One region of the Paenibacillus sp. FSL H3-0321 genome, then DNA from elsewhere that is predicted to be linked to it. Evidence: riboswitches for the same ligand, from Rfam matches in the RefSeq annotation. Region 1 holds a riboswitch; the other holds the start of a gene.
The links. Region 1 has a riboswitch for cyclic di-GMP ahead of MHI45_RS30170 (S-layer homology domain-containing protein). Riboswitches for the same ligand answer to the same signal wherever they lie in the genome.
Positions count from the first base shown of each region.

Region 2: linked by a shared signal. The riboswitch ahead of MHI45_RS24195 (PA14 domain-containing protein) and the one ahead of MHI45_RS30170 (S-layer homology domain-containing protein) in region 1 are both predicted to bind cyclic di-GMP.

Region 1 is NZ_JBBODH010000001.1:6,851,429-6,857,030, forward strand. It holds gene MHI45_RS30155 (VOC family protein) at 1-3, opposite strand, end outside; gene MHI45_RS30160 (SDR family NAD(P)-dependent oxidoreductase) at 50-829, opposite strand; gene MHI45_RS30165 (TetR/AcrR family transcriptional regulator) at 1,131-1,811, shown strand; cyclic di-GMP riboswitch class I at 2,083-2,176, shown strand; gene MHI45_RS30170 (S-layer homology domain-containing protein) at 2,228-4,360, shown strand; gene MHI45_RS30175 (DUF3289 family protein) at 4,386-5,602, shown strand, end outside.
Region 2 is NZ_JBBODH010000001.1:5,404,773-5,410,374, forward strand. It holds gene MHI45_RS24185 (hypothetical protein) at 1-81, opposite strand, end outside; gene MHI45_RS24190 (sugar phosphate nucleotidyltransferase) at 144-1,517, shown strand; cyclic di-GMP riboswitch class I at 1,655-1,735, shown strand; gene MHI45_RS24195 (PA14 domain-containing protein) at 1,748-4,156, shown strand; gene MHI45_RS24200 (glycosyl hydrolase) at 4,365-5,602, shown strand, end outside.

The DNA of each region.
Region 1 (5,602 bases):
CATGTATCCTATCCCCTTTTTGTGGATTTTCTATTTTGTTCATTATACGCTATTTTGGGCGAAGCATGTTTCCAACAATCCGCAGACTCAGTTTTCGGGTAACGAATCTGGACAACTGTGCTCCGAGGTAATTTTGCGAGCCTGGAATAGTGTATATCTTCTTTTTCGCGAGTGAGCGCAGCGCAGTCTCAACTACCTGCTGTGGAGTTGCTTTCTTCCCGACTGAAGCTTCGTCCGTCCCCACGACGGTGAAGAAATCCGTATCTGTAGAACCGGGACAAAGTGCGAAGAACTGGACTCCACGGTCACGATTCTCCCACCATAATGCGTCTGTAAAGGACAAGACAAAAGCTTTGGTTGCCCCATACACAGCCATATAGGGGAGCGGCTGAAATCCTGCAGTGGACGATACATTGATCACAGTACCAGAGCTTCTGCGCAGCATATCCGGCAAGAATAAATGAGTCATATTTACGACGGCAGCAACATTCAACATAATCTCCTCATGCTGCCGCTGGCCTGAGATTTGCTCGAACATCCCATGAGTGGCAAATCCGGCATTATTGACCAGCAGCTCAATCTCAAGCTTCAACAGCTGGCATTGCTGGAACAATTCCCTTGGTGCACTTGCTTCCGTAAGATCCATAGCTATGACTTCGACTTTGATGTTATAGCTTCTTTCGAGTTCCGCTGCCAAGTCATCGAGTTTGTTCTTAGATCTGGCTACGAGAACCAGATGGCTTCCTTGTTTAGCCAGCTGTATTGCAAATTGTTCGCCAATGCCGGAAGAGGCACCCGTGACTAGCGACCATTTTCCTTGAATATTCATATAATTACTCCTCCTATTAAAACGATGTATTCGTTAGGAAACGATGTTACCGATTGAGCAAAAAAAATTACTTTAAAAGCAGTGCCCAAAGCAATATTAGCTTGTTAGTTGGTAACGGTGTTTCCTGTTGAAATCATAGTAACCTGCTGGCTGGAGAAAGTCAAACCTTCTTTTTAAAAATTTGCAAGAAGATATGTGTATGTAGGATTGACTTTGTGGAATCGACTGTATAGAATGCGTGGTATATGATTGGAAACTGCGTTTCCCGAGAATAACAACATAACTAAAGAAGGCGATTAAGTTGAATGAACCTAACAATTTTGCTGACGCAAGCAATAGAAAGCTGACAACCTATCAGGAAGCCCGCTTACAGAACACAGCTAGTCTTCGTCAACTCGTAGTTGATGCAGCAGCCTTTATTCTTCAGGAAGAAGGGCCGGAAGCTGTCACCGTGCGAAAAGTAGCTCAGAAGATGGGTTGCTCGACCAAGATCATCTACAGTCTGTTTGCTAATAAAGAAGGTTTAGCCCAGCAATTATATCTGGAGGGCTGCAAAATACTCTCGAGCGAATTTGAGAGTGCTTCACAGTCAGAGGATCTGCAGCAGTATTTAATTAATCTGGCAGAAGTGTATTGGGAATTTGGCCAGCGCTATACCAGCTACTATAAATTGATGTTTGGGGGAGCATTTGCAGATTTCAAACCGGATGAGCAGAGCATGAAAGGCACTGTTACTGCTATGCGGCGCTTGTTGTCCGTGATTGTCAGCGCTCAAGAGCAAGGCCTAATTGCTGGTGATTCAAATGCGGAATTTATTGTAGGTACGATTTGGTCCTCTCTTCACGGAGTGATTCACCTGCACATAGGAGGACATTTGGGAAGTGTCGCAGCGTCGCACGCAGTGTATAAAGGAACGGTAGCTCTGCTTGCAAGCTCACTGTTTGCACCTGCAGCCGCAGCCAAGCATTTAAAGCAGGAGTAGTTAGTGAAATCCTTTATATAAGGCCTGGGTTCGAATCCTGAGAGTCTATAACACAATTAAACGGCAGAGATGCCGTTTTTTTGTTTCTAAATTTGTTTTAAATCTTTACACATGCCGAAGAACGAGACCTATTTCCGAAAAAAGGAAAAGGTATATAAGTAAGGGAGAACTAGAACTTATTAATTTTATAGGGATAAATTCCGATAAAGAAAGAGTCCTGTACAACTAAAGTCACACCTGCATACCCATAACGGGACAGAAAAAACCGAGTTTGAAACAAAGGCAAATCCGTACGAAAGTCGGAGACGCAAAGCCACGGGTCTACTTCATCCAAAGGAGGATGTTAAGACAGCCGGGCCGCTCAAGGCACTTGGTTTTTTGGCGTGCCTACAAATAGCGCTGGGGGAGAGAAGTAAATGAGGTTTAGAAAGAAAGGGAAGTTTTCGCGGACGGTTGTGTCCGCAGTGGCGGTGAGTATGCTTGTGGGCCTGTTTAGCGGAGGCCTTAGCATGAAGCAGGTTTTGGCTGCCGGGACCGATCCGGGTAGAACGGACTATAACGTATCCGGCAACCGGATCGTATGGCTGGAAGCAGAGGCTGACGGGGTGAAGCAGGTTCACGCGATGAATCAGGCCAGTGGTGCCAGCACTGTTCTTACATCGGGTTCATCTGCCAAGGATGCGCCTTATGTGAGCGGCAACGTTGCAGTGTGGGCCGACAAAGGAACAGAGCAGGAGTCTTCACTGAACTGGGATATTTACACTGCCGATCTTGAGACGGGTACACGAAGAAAGCTTAACAAACAGTCTGGCACATATGGCAATCCGACTACGGATGGAGTCGGTGTGGTTTGGTACGAGCGCAAAAATTACGGCAGCATGATCTATCATGATCTGGCTACGGGTGTTGAAGCCGACCTCGGCGAAGGACGTTTCCCGGTGCTGGCCGGTGGCAATGTGGTGTATAAGAATGCCCGTGACGGGGGGCTCAGTCTGCTCCATTTGAAAAGCGGAGCTACGCGTGCACTGGTTAGTCTGGGCGGAGCAAGCTATGTGGACTGGTTTGTTTTTAACGGCAGCGATGTACTGTTTAAGCAAAAAAATGGGGCTTCCGAGAGCAAATATGTGATTCTGAATATCAAGGATCTGACTGCTCTGCCTGTGGATCTCACCGAGATGAAGCCTGGAGGAACCCAGTATGCCTTCATGTCGATAGGTGAAGGGCAGGCAGTTTTTCAAGAGGAGAGGGACGGTGCTGCCACATTGCAGCAAGTGAACCTTTCTACATATGCAGTGAAATCACTGCCAGCAATAGAGCCCGGAACGAAGCTGATCGGCATTACCGGGGATAAACTGCTTTACAGCAAGAAGGATGATTACATAGAGTCGATTGACCTGAAAGAAGGATCAACCCCTCCGAGTCCGGGAGCCACTCCAAGTCCAGGGGTAACCCCAACCCCAGGAACGACTCCAGCTCCAGGGACAACCTCAAATCCAGGTGCAGTTCCAAATCCAGGCGCAGATCCGAACCCGGGTTCAGCCCCGGAAGTGAAGACCCCTGTAGTAACCGGAGCCAAGGACAGTCAGGTTATCGGAAGTGCTGGAGGTACTTTGTCTGTACTGAATGGCTGGGCACGGCTGGAGATTTCAGCAGGAACCTTCCCTGACAATACCACTGTAAGCTTGGCCCAAGCTGAGCTGGAGAAAGAAGTACTGCTCGACGCAACCGGCAAAAAACTGCTGAAGGCAGGTTCAGCGTGGCAGGTACAAGCGAGTGCTCCGTTCCTGAAGCCGGCCAAGCTGACGGTAGGGTACCCGAAGGAAGCGCCTTGGACGACAGGCCGTGAGAAGCTTGGAATCTATAGCAACGATCCGGCAAAAGGCATATGGAACTATATTGGCGGAGTGACTGCGGCGGAAGACGCCGTTGTTCAAACCGGAATTACAGCTTCCGGACTATATGCGGTAATGCTGCGCGGAGCTGAATTCACAGATATGTCAGGCCACTGGGCGCAGCAAGCTGTAGAGGTGCTGGGGGCTAGGGGGATTGTGAACGGGATGAACGGAACCGCTTATGCGCCAAAAGGGATCCTGACCCGGGCTGAATTCACCAAGCTGCTGGCAGCAACTCTTGGATTGCAGCCGCAGCGGCCGGAGACGCCGGCTTTCCGTGATGTTTCAGCTGCGAACTGGTCCTACCCTTATGTGGAAGCAGCTGCAGCGGCAGGAATCGTAACGGGAGAAAGTGGACTTTTTCACGGTAATGATCCGCTGACCCGTGAACAGATGATGGTGATGCTGATGCGGGCAATAGACAGCACTATCGGCAGCCGGGCTTCTGCTGCAGAATCTGCCAAGCTTGAAGCTGAATTGGGCGGATATAAGGACAACGGCAGCGTTAGCAGTTGGGCAAGGGATTCCGTAGCTGCAGCGGTGGGCAAGAAGCTGGTGCAGGGTAACGGACAGCTTTTGAAGCCTAAAGACTCATCAACGAGAGCAGAAGCAGCGGTCGTGATGTACAAGCTGCTGGCTGAGCTGAAATTACTCTAACTTATAACGGATAGGAGATCAAATCATGAAATTCGGAGCGCTCAAAAGGAAGTGGCGCGGCGGCAGCATGAAGGCACGTTTTAACCTCATGCTTGCTTTGCTGCTGGTCATTTCTTATATTCCCATCCTTCCAGGTCTGGATAAGTTCATCTCTCCGGCCTATGCAGCTACCAATATGCGGATTGAACCCAGTGAACTTAACCCGGAATCGGGAAAATCGGTTAAAATCTCCTTCAGCTTCAACGCGGCCGACAACGGTCAGGAGTATCATAAAACGAATATCAGCCTCTGTACTCCACAGCGGGACGGATCGTCCCCGCTCCTCGGGGATCTGATTAAGAGCGGTGAATATCCAACGAAGCTTAACGGCCAATATATCGTTCATGAGTATGAATGGGACGGGAAAATCGGCGGTGTACCGCTGGATGAAGGGCGTTATAACATCTGTATCTCCCCTGCCGAGTATAACGGTGTTGGCGTGTACTACGGGCAGATCGCCAGCTTTGAAATCCTTGGAGGCGATGAATTGCCTCCTCCGGCAGCTTTGCAGATCAAACCTGCTGCTGCAGGACAATCTGTGGTTTCAGGAACTGCTGAACCAGGGGCCCAGCTGGAAGTGGAACTTTATTATCCGTCCAGTGGGGAAAAACGGCTGTACTCTAATATTGCTGTCAACAGCGCAGGACAATGGAGTGAACAGATCGGGATAACGCTGGGTAAAGCCGTGCATATCACGGCAAGAGCGAAAGAGGAAGGTAAGTACTCGGGGGTTTCGGAGCCGCTCGCAGTGCTGCGTGCGCCTATGCCTGCTTTTTCACTCAGCTGGGAGGCGCTGGCAGCCTATTATTATAAGCTGGATACTGTTCAGGCCATGCAGGAGAAGGCTCAGGACATTGCATTATTGAACCAGTCTGCAACCTCTGCGGGAACAATCAGCGGCCTGACCTCCATTCTGCTGACCAATCCGCAAACCAGCCGGGCTATAAACAGCGGGGATCTGCCGCAGTTTACGGAAGCGGCACTTCAGGATCGGCTGCGGATTGTGAACCCGTCCGGACAGGCACCGGTTGATCCGGCACGGGGAGATTTTGTCTACTCCAGTGATTCAATCTCGCTGCAGGCGTTGATGCCGCTGCAATTCGGCCTGAACTATTTAAGCCGTGACCCTTTTACAGGTGTAAGTGGATTAGGGTGGCATCACAGCTATGAATGGAAGCTGACTGCGGTAGAAGACGGCAAGGT
Region 2 (5,602 bases), 1.4 Mb from region 1:
GAAATCTGCAGACAACAGCGGCCGAAAGTCCAAACATTCCTTGCAGTGACTCTCATAACAGCTAAGTCTTATGCTTTTCACGTTTGAAGCAACCAATAACAATCCGATATTTTCGCGTCAACACATAATGAGGAGGGTTCCATATGAAACTGGTACTTCTATCAGGCGGTTCAGGAAAACGTCTCTGGCCTTTGTCCAACGATTCACGTTCGAAGCAATTTCTGAAGGTACTTGAGAGCCCGACGGGTGAGCCGGAATCCATGGTGCAACGGGTATGGCGGCAGCTGGAGGAAGCTAATATGTCGGGTTCGGCTTATCTGGCTACCGGCCGCAGTCAGGTGGAAATGATTCAAAGCCAGCTTGGCAGCGAGGTGCCTATCATCGTTGAGCCGGAACGCCGCGATACGTTTCCGGCGATTGCCCTGACAGCAGCCTACCTGTATTCCATGGAAGGCGTTTCGCCAAGCGAGACCGTGGCCATCCTGCCGGTCGATCCTTATGTGGAAGCCGCCTTCTTCGATACAGTAGTGCAGCTTGAGCAAACGATGCAGGAGAGCGGAGCGAACCTGGCGCTGATGGGTGTAGTACCCGAGCATGCTTCAGAAAAATACGGATATATCATTCCTACCAGCGCAGAGGCGGGAGCAAGCGGTTATCTGCAGGTAAGCCACTTCCAGGAGAAACCTGACCGTAAGCAGGCCGAGGAACTGATCAGCCGGAATGCCCTCTGGAACTGCGGCGTGTTTGCGTTCCGCTTGGGCTATCTGCTTGATATTCTGCAGCGCAAGGGATTGCCGCTGAACTACGAGGAACTGCAGAAGCAGTACAAACTGCTTGCTTCCATAAGCTTTGACTATGAAGTGGTGGAAAAAGAGGAGAAAATCGTAGTTCAGCCTTATGCCGGATTCTGGAAGGATCTGGGCACCTGGAACACGCTAACTGAAGAAATGAACAGCAATCATGTAGGCAAAGGGTTCGTGACGGCGGATTCCGAAGGCACATGCCTGATTAATGAGCTGGATATTCCGATTACGGTGATCGGCGCGAAGGATCTGATTATCGCTGCCAGCCCGGACGGGATTTTGGTTACCCATAAAGCGGAGAGTCCGAGAATCAAGGAAGTGCTGAAGTCTTTTGAACAAAGACCCATGTACGAAGAACGCCGCTGGGGCCATTATAAGGTCATAGATTATGTGAAATACGATGAGGGAAATGAAGTGCTGACCAAACGGATTTTTATCGAAGAGGGTAAAAATATCAGTTACCAGCTGCACCATAAACGCAGTGAAATCTGGACATTTGTCAGCGGTGAAGCAAGCATTGTGATTAATGAGAAGATGCATAATGTGAAGGCGGGAGATGTGGTGCGTATACCGGAAGGCACCAAACATGCGATTCTTGCGCTGACGGATGTAGAGTTTATCGAGGTACAGACCGGTTCGGAACTGGTAGAAGAGGATAACATCCGCATCACCTTGGATTGGGAAGATATAGCTTTGCAACAGTTTATCTCTTAGGCCTAAATAATCTATTTAACCAATTGTTGCAAATCCAAAACAGGCATTTAGAACCATTTATTAATTTATTTTTATTAATGCTCTAAATAAAAACTTCATAGGGACGATACTTACGGTAAGAGGGATTAATCCTTCCAAAACGACAAAGGCAAACCTAATCGAAAGATAGGGACGCAAAGCCATAGGGCCTTCGCAAGAGTGGCAGCCTGGCTACCGAAAGGAAGATGATTTTGAAAACTTACCGTAAGTCTCGTCTGCTGTCCACCTTGCTGTCTCTTGCCGTATTGTTAACCGCTGTGCCTTTAGGATTTGGGCTGTCGCCTTCAACCGCAGAAGCCTCATCAAGCACAGCAGTGCCGGTTAATCCGGACGCTTCAGCCGAAGCTGTCAAGCTGCTTAGTAACCTCTATTCCATTACCGGAAAAGGGATCATCTCTGGACAGCACGATTATTTGGAGAGCCCGGATGAATTCAGCAACAAGTTGAAGGGAACAAGCGGAGAATATGCTGCTCTTCACGGATATGAGCTTGGCGTAATTAGCGGCCAGTCGGAGAGTACGGCTGCATCGCAGCGCAAGAATGTGGTGAACAGCGCGATCAACTGGTACAAGAACGGCGGCATTGTCGCAATGACCTTTCATCAGAATCTGCCGGGGACGGCGTACCTCTGGTCCAATGTGCAGAAGCCGCTCACCCAAGCGGAATTTAACAGGTATGTAACGCCGGGCACGACAGAATACGCCAGCCTGATCACGGATCTGGATAAAGTGGCGGTGTCGCTCAAAAGCTTGCGGGATGCGGGCGTTCCTGTACTTTGGAGACCTTATCATGAAATGAACGGCAACTGGTTCTGGTGGGGGAAGAAAAGTAATTTTGCTGAACTGTGGAATATTATGTATGACCGTTTCGTGAACGTTCATCAATTAAACAATCTGTTGTGGGTATGGAACCCCAATGCACCGAATGCCTGGTCTGATCCTTATGCGCTGACCTATCCGGGCGCAAGCAAAGTGGATGTTCTTGCAGCAGATATATATGATAACGACTATATGAATAAGTACTATGACAGTTTGCTTAGTCTGGCTGCCGGTAAACCGATAGGTATTGGTGAGAACGGTGAGATGCCCAGCACGGCCAAACTGAAGCTCTCCCAGAAAAATTTCGTTTTCATGATGAACTGGGGAAAAATGCTCTATGAGAAAAATAGCACAACTACGATTAAGAGTTTCATGAATGATAGCTATACACTGACCCGGAATAAATATAAGAGTTGGAGTGCACCAGCCGCTGCGCCAACGGCAACACCGACGCCGACACCAACAGCAACGCCGACACCAACAGCAACGCCGACGCCGACACCAACGGCAACGCCAACACCGACACCAACGGCAACGCCAACGCCGACGCCGACACCAACGGCAACACCGACAGCGACACCAACACCAACGGCAACGCCAACACCGACGGCAACGGCAACGTCGAAGCCGACGGCAACGCCAACGCCTGACTCTAATGATTCAGTGGAAGCGCCTGTGTTGAGCGGACTTAAGGGAGAATACTTCAAAAACATGACGCTTTCCGGTACGCCGGCCTTGGTGCGCAATGATGCATTGCTTAACTTTAACTGGCGCCAGGGTTCGCCGGATCCTTCAATCGGTGTAGATTCCTTCTCTGTCCGCTGGACCGGTCAAATCAAGCCAACGTATAGTGAGATTTATCAGATTTTTACCACTTCGGATGACGGTATCCGCGTTTATATTAACGGTAAAGCTGTCATTGACAGCTGGATGAAACAGAGCGGAGCCGAGCGTACCGGGAGCATCGCTTTAACAGGCGGTCAGTTGTACGACATCAAGGTCGAGTATTACGAGAATGCCGGTGATGCGAATATCCGCTTAATGTGGCAAAGTCAAAGCCAAGCCAAAGGGACGGTTCCGGCCAGCGCATTGTTTGTGAATGCCGGGGCAGCTGCTGCCAGCCAGACAGAATTGGACAGTACACCCAGCCTGGTTGCAAAACCGGCTTTAGCGACGACAGCAGCACCAGCCGCAACGGCAACAGCAACGCCTGCGCTGACAGCAACACCAGCACCGGTGCCAACAGCAACACCGACATCTGCGCCAACACCGGCGCCAGCACCAACACCTGCACCAACACCAACACCGGTACCGACGCCGGCACCAACACCGACAGCAGCACCTGCTGAGAATGGGCTAAAGGCAGAATATTTCAATAATATGCTGCTGTCAGGCACTCCGGCACTTGTACGTAACGACGCCATTCTTGATTTCAATTGGCGTCTAGGCACCCCGGATGCTGCAATCGGCATCGATTTCTTCTCCGTACGCTGGAGCGGCAAGATTAAGCCGCTCTACAGTGAAACGTACACAATCTATACTACTTCAGATGACGGCATCCGCGTTTGGGTCAATGACAGTCTTGTGATTGACAGCTGGATGAAACAGAGTGGAACCGAACGCATGGGAAGCATCAGCCTGAATGCCGGGCAGCTATATGATATTAAAGTGGAGTATTACGAGAATCAAGGGGATGCCAGAGCGCGTCTAATGTGGGAAAGCCCAAGCCAAGTGAAGGGTACTGTTCCTGCGAGCGCCCTGTTTCTTCCTTCCGCTTCCTAAGCAGAGCGACTGGTTAGCTTCTGTATTCACCGGCGGGTGCTGGTTAAGACGTTACAATTATAATTCCTAAAGTCCACTCTTAGTGGCCCTGCTTATCAGCAGGGCTACTAAGCTATAGCCCCCATTTGGCCTCGGGATGTATGAACCTGCATAGGGAACTCATCCTGTGTGCCGTGGCGGCATTTCGCTGGAGAAAGGAGATTACGATTTGAACACTTACCGCAAGTACCGCCTGTTTAATACGATTTTACCTCTTATATTAATATTTTCCCTGCTGCCCTGGTCAGAAGCGAGGAGTCTTCCGGTTCCCCGGACGATAGTTACACCTGCTGCTGCCATCACTCCCATCAATCCCTCAGCTTCGGAGGAGGCTGCCGATCTGCTCAGCTATCTGGTTGATCTTGGAGGCAAGGGAATGATATCCGGGCAGCATGACTATTTGGAGACCCCGGATGAATTCAACAATAAGCTGAAGCATGCAAGCGGACAATATGCCGTATTGCATGGTTATGAGCTGGGAGCGATTAACAACCAGCCGGAGGGCACCATCGTGAAGCAGCGCCAGAATGTCGTGAAGAGTGCGATCAAATGGCACCAGGGCGGCGGAATTGTGGCGATGACCTTCCATCAGAATTTGCCGGGTACCTCCCCGGATTGGGCTAATGTGCATATGAGCCTGAGCCAAGAGGATTTTGATGCTTATGTTACGCCGGGCACCCCGCAGTATAAGAACCTGATCGCTGAGCTTGATGAGGTAGCCGAATATTTGGGAGACCTGCGCGATGCGGGAGTGCCTGTGTTATGGCGCCCTTATCATGAAATGAACGGGAACTGGTTCTGGTGGGGGCAGAAGGACAACTTCACCGAACTTTGGGATATTATGTATAACCGTCTGGCGAATGTGCACAAGCTGGATAATCTCCTGTGGGTATGGAATCCGAATGCGCCTAATGAGTGGTCGGATGGCTATGAGCCATATTATCCGGGTGCCGGGAAGGTTGACGTTCTGGCGGCGGATATTTATAACAATGACTATAGACAGTCTTATTATGAGAAGCTGCTGAAGCTGGCCGACGGCAAGCCGATCGGGATCGGTGAAAGCGGAGAACTGCCAGACCCGCTCATATTGTCCCGAACGCAGAGTAAATGGGTATATACCATGACATGGGGAAAAATGCTGACCGAGAAAAATAACCTCGAGCAGATTAAGAACTTTATGAGCGATGATTATACCGTGTCGCGGGATGATTATAAATTAATGCTGGTCGGTAAAAACAATAACCCGGCCCCGGTATCCCGAACCGGATTGACGGGAGAATATTTCAATAATATGGATCTGTCGGGCAAAGCCGTCCTGGTCCGCAACGACAATAAGATCGACTTCAACTGGCATGGAGATTCACCGTCTTCAGGAATTGGCAAGGATGCTTTCTCGGTGCGCTGGAG